Regions from separate parts of the Micromonospora sp. NPDC049497 genome, predicted to be linked through region 2. Evidence: riboswitches for the same ligand, from Rfam matches in the RefSeq annotation. Region 2 holds a riboswitch; the other holds the start of a gene.
The links. Region 2 has a riboswitch for thiamine pyrophosphate ahead of ACIBR0_RS03385 (ECF transporter S component). Riboswitches for the same ligand answer to the same signal wherever they lie in the genome.

Region 1 (2,457 bases), on a different contig from region 2:
CCCGGCGCGACGCCGCCGGGCGCGCGGAGCCGGAGCACCTGACCCTTCACCGGGCGGATCGGCAGCCCGGTGAGCGACGCGGCGCCGCAGCCGGCGGCGACCACGGTGACGCGAGCGTCCAGGTCGGACACCCGCTCGACGGCCGTGGCCGTGAGCGTCGCCCCGGCCCGCTCGGCGGCGGTACGCAGCGCCGGCACCAGACGGCGCGGGTCGACCTGATGGTCGGTGCCGGCGAGCGCGCCGCCGCGCACCCGGGGGGCGAGCGCCGGCTCGCGGTCCCGCAGCTCCGAGGGGCGCAGCGGCGTCACCGGCAGTCCGAGCCCCTGCTGGTACGCCCACAGCCGCCGCGCCTCCGCCAGGTCGTCGGCGGTGAGCCCGACCAGCAGGGTGCCCTCGGTGCGGTAGCCCAGGTCGGCGCCGGTCGCCTCGGTCAGCTCGGCGGCGAACGCCGGCCAGCGGGCGGCGGAGGCGGTGAGCAGGCCGGTCAGCTCGTGCTCACCGAAGTACGCCTCGGCCACCGGCGCGAGCATCCCGGCGGCCACGTGCGACGCCCCGGAGCCCGGCGCGGGATCGTGCACGACGACGCGCAGCCCTCGTGAGGCACACCGCCAGGCGATCGCCAGCCCGACCGGTCCCGCCCCCACCACCGCCACATCCGGTGCAAGGAAGGGCCCCTTCTTAACGCCTCCGGTAGAGGAAGGGCCCCCGCTTAACACGTCAGTGCACCCAGCAGCTCGGTGGTGGCGCGGGCGGGGTCGGCGGCTCCGGAGAGCGCGCCGACCACCGCCACCCCGTACGCGCCGGCGGCCCGCAGCGCGCGGACGTCCGCCGCCGTCACACCGCCGATGGCGACCACCGGCACGGTGACCGCCTCGGCGACGGCACGCACGCCGCCCACACCGATCGCCGGCGGCAGTCCGTCCTTGGTCCGGGTGGGCCGGAAAGGCCCCACCCCGAGGTAGCTCGCCCCGGCGGCGACCGCTTCGGCGGCGGCCCCCGGCTCGCGGGCGGTCGCGCCGAGCACGGCGGTCGAGCCGAGCACCCGCCGGGCCGCGCCGACCGGCAGGTCGTGGGCGCCGACGTGCCCACCGGCGGCGCCGACCGCCAGGGCCACGTGCAGGCGGTCGTTGACCAGGCAGGTCGCGTCGTGGCGGGCGCAGAGCGCCACCACCCGGCGGGCCAGGTCGTACGCCTCCCGGTCGGTGGCGTCGTCGCCGACCCGGACCTGGACGACCAGTTCGCCGCGGGCCACCGGCAGGGCGGCCCGCAGCACGGCGAGCGGGTCCCGTCCGGGTCGGGTGTCGGTGATCAGGTGCAGGCGTCCCAGGGACGACACGGCAACACTCCTCCCTGCGCCGGCATTACCCGGATCAGGTTCGACGGTCGGGGGCTCACAGCCCCCCTCTCAGCCCGGTACACCGGGCTCCCGTGGGTCACTTGCGGCTGTCACCGTACGACGGATCCTCCGATCCGCCAAGGGCGGGGGTACGGATTTCCCACCGACCGTCCGAAGCCGACGGTCGGGGCGGCGGGTGAGCGTCCCGTCACGCCATGCTGTCCGGATGCCCTCCGTCGCCCGGGTTCCGCGCCGCCTCGCGTTCCTGCCGTTCCGGGGCAGCGCCGCCGTCGCCGAGGGGCTGGTGACCTGGGCGATGCTGCGGGGATCGACGTGGCACAAGCTCTTACCCGACGTCTACGTGCACGCCGACGGCTACCGGGAGACCGACCACCGCATGTGGTGTGACGCGCTGGCGCTGGCGCTTCCCTTGGGCGGGACGATCGCCGGCCGCAGCGCCCTCTACCTGTGGGGCACCGACCTGTTGGGCCGGAACGCGCCGGTCAGTGTGCTGCTTCCAAGGTCGGTCCGGATGCGCCCACACCCGCGCCTGTCGGTCGTGCGCTCGCCCCTGCCGGAGGACGACCGTACCCGCTTCGGCGGCCTGCCGGTCACGACGCCCCTGCGGACCGCGTTCGACCTGGGCCGGCAGCCACCGTTGGTCGAGGCGGTGGTGGCCGTGGACGCGCTGTTGCGCCGGAGGGTGGTGAAGCTGCCGGCGCTGGCCGACTACGCGGTGCGGCGTGCGGGTTGGCCGGGGATGCCGCAGTTCCGGCGGGTGCTGGCGCTGGCCGAGCCGCTCAGCGAGTCCCCCATGGAGACCCGGCTGCGGCTGCTCCTGCTCGACGCCGGTCTCGGCCCGATGGTCGCCCAGCACGACGTGCTGGACACCCGGGGACGTTTCGTCGGCCGGGTCGACCTGGCCTGGCCCGCCCTGCGCGTCGCGGTCGAGTACGACGGCGACCACCACCGCGAGCGGGCCCACTTCCGCCAGGACGTCGCCCGGTTGAACGCCCTGCGGGCCGCCGGATGGCTCGTCCTCCGCTTCACCGCCGACGACGTCCTCCGACACCCCGCTCGTACCATCGCGCTCGTCACCGGCGCGCTCCGCGAGCGCCGGC
Region 2 (2,457 bases):
CGGGGCGGTACGGGCCGGCCGGGCACCCAGACCCCGTCGGCGGCGAGCGCGTCGCCGTGTGCGCCGAACACGGCCTCGGGCGTGCCGTCGGCGCGTACGCCGCCACCCGGTTCGAGCACGACCACCCGGTCGACCAGCGGCAGCGCCTCGGCGACCCGGTGCTCCACCAGGATCAACGTGGTGTCGGCGTCCAGAGCCCGGGTCACCGCCTCCCGGACCAGCGCGGCACCGGCCGGGTCGAGGTTGGCGGTGGGTTCGTCGAGCAGCAGCAGGCCGGGGCGCAGGGCCAGCGCGCCGGCCAGGGCGAGACGCTGCTGCTCGCCGCCGGAGAGCGCGGCGGTCGGACGGTCCCGGTCGTACGGGAAGCCGACCCGGCGCAGCGCCTGGTCCACGCGCGGCCAGATCTCGGCGGTGGGTACGCCCCGGTTCTCCAGCCCGAACGCCACGTCGTCGCCGCAGCGGGCCATCACCAGCTGGGTCTCCGGGTCCTGGAAGACGATGCCGACGCGCTCCCGGTCCTTGCGCGGGTCCAGCCCGTCGATCTCGACGGTGCCCTCCTGCTCGCCGGAGTCCTCGGGCAGCAGGCCGGCGAGCGCGGCGAGCAGGGTGCTCTTGCCCGCGCCCGAGGGCCCGAGCAGCAGCACCCGCTCCCCACGCTCCACCCGCAGGTCCAGTCCCCGCACGGCCCACGCGCGCCGCCCGGCGTGCCGCCACCCGAACCCCCGCAGCTCCACCCTGCCCACCGGCCGATCACCCCCTCCGCCCACTGCTGTTGATCAAGAGGTTTGCGTCAGGACAACGGCTCCCGTTGACGCAAACCTCTTGATCAACGAGGGAGGTGGGTGGGGTCAGACCAGGGCGCGGTCGCGGCCGGCGGGGAAGCGGTCGAGGACGCCGGTGCCGGCCAGGGCGCGCGTGAGGTACCAGGCGCCGGCGCCGGCGATGACCGTGGCGCTGAGCACGGTGATCACGAAGATCGGCACCCGGGCGCTCCACAGCTCCAGCTCCGAGTAGTACCGGATCTGGTCGAAGATGGCCGCGGCCAGGCCGGCGAGGGCGCCCGAGATCAGGGCGGCCGGCAGGCGGAACGAGCGGTACCGGAAGGCGGCGAAGCCCAGCTCGGCGCCGAGCCCCTGGAACGCGCCCTGGAGGATCGCCACGGCACCCCACTGGCTGCCCAGCAGCACCGAGACGAACGCGGCGAGGAACTCGCAGTAGAAGGCCGCCCCCGGCTTGCGGATGACGAGGCCGCCGAGCACGCCGGGCAGCAGCCAGATGCCGTAGATGACCGACTGGGCCGGCGGGAAGAACGCGAACGCGCCCTCGGTGGCGGCCCAGACGAAGTTCCAGGCCCAGAAGATGACGCCGAAGGCGACGGCGAGGACCGAGGCGACGACGATGTCGATCGTGCGCCAACGGGTGGTGTCGGTGGTGGTCATGCTGCGCTCCCAGTCCAGAGGTGAACCAGGAGAAGACGCACGCCGACGCCCGGAGTGCCCGGACGGCGGCGCGGCTGGAGGTCGACCGAACTCCCTGCGCTGGCATTACCCAGATCAGGTTCGAGGGTCTGCGGGCGGTGCCCGCACTCTCAGCGCTGTGCGCTCCCCTGTCGGATGTGAAGTTGTCTCGTCGACGCTAACACCCCTGAAGATCATCGGGCAAAGTGATCTCTCCGCAGGTCAGTCGAACATCGCGAGACGCCTCGCCACCTCGACCCGTCCCACCGACCCGACACGGAGGTCCGGCCGGATCCATCGACCGGAGCCGAGGTCGACCGGTAGTCTCAGGCCGCCGGTCCCGCCACCCGGCAGAAGGACGCACACGTGACACCGGAAACCGACCGCCCCGACCCGTCCCGCGACAGCGAGGGGCACCGCACAGGGACGGTCGGCCTGGCCGCACCGACCGCCCCGACCGGGACGCAGGGCGTACGCCCGGAGGAGCCGGCGGGGCCCGACGGTGCCGGCCCACGCACCTGGCTGGGTGGCCGGGTCGGCTCGGTCGAGGTGCTCGCGGCGCTGCTGGTCCTGCTGATCATCTTCCGGGAGCCGCTGGCCGGCCTGCTGTCCTCGCCCCGACTCCAGACCTGGACCACCGTGTTCGTCTCGGTCATGGTCCAGGCGGTGCCGTTCCTCGTCTTCGGCGTGCTGCTCTCCGCGGTGATCGCCGTCTTCGTGCCCCGGTCGTTCTGGGCCCGGGCGCTGCCCCGCCACCCGGCGCTGGCGGTGCCGGTGGCCAGCGCCGCGGGCGTGGTCCTGCCCGGCTGCGAGTGTGGCTCGGTGCCGATCGCCGGCTCGCTGATCCGGCGCGGGGTCACCCCGGCCGCTGCGCTGGCCTTCCTGCTCGCCGCGCCGGCGATCAATCCGATCGTGCTCGCCGCCACCGCGGTGGCCTTCCCGAACAACCCGGAGATGGTCGTCGGCCGCGCGGTGGCCAGCCTGATCGTGGCCATGATCA

Region 1: it holds a riboswitch for thiamine pyrophosphate, as region 2 does, so the genes downstream of both, thiE (thiamine phosphate synthase) here and ACIBR0_RS03385 (ECF transporter S component) in region 2, are expected to answer to the same signal.

Annotation. Positions count from the first base shown of each region.
Region 1 is NZ_JBITMC010000001.1:149,666-152,122, reverse strand. Features, by position in the region: gene thiO (glycine oxidase ThiO) at 1-716, opposite strand, end outside; gene thiE (thiamine phosphate synthase) at 710-1,336, opposite strand; TPP riboswitch at 1,331-1,439, opposite strand; gene ACIBR0_RS00695 (DUF559 domain-containing protein) at 1,563-2,457, shown strand, end outside.
Region 2 is NZ_JBITMC010000002.1:24,628-27,084, forward strand. Features, by position in the region: gene ACIBR0_RS03380 (ABC transporter ATP-binding protein) at 1-743, opposite strand, end outside; gene ACIBR0_RS03385 (ECF transporter S component) at 849-1,439, opposite strand; TPP riboswitch at 1,513-1,618, opposite strand; gene ACIBR0_RS03390 (permease) at 1,980-2,457, shown strand, end outside.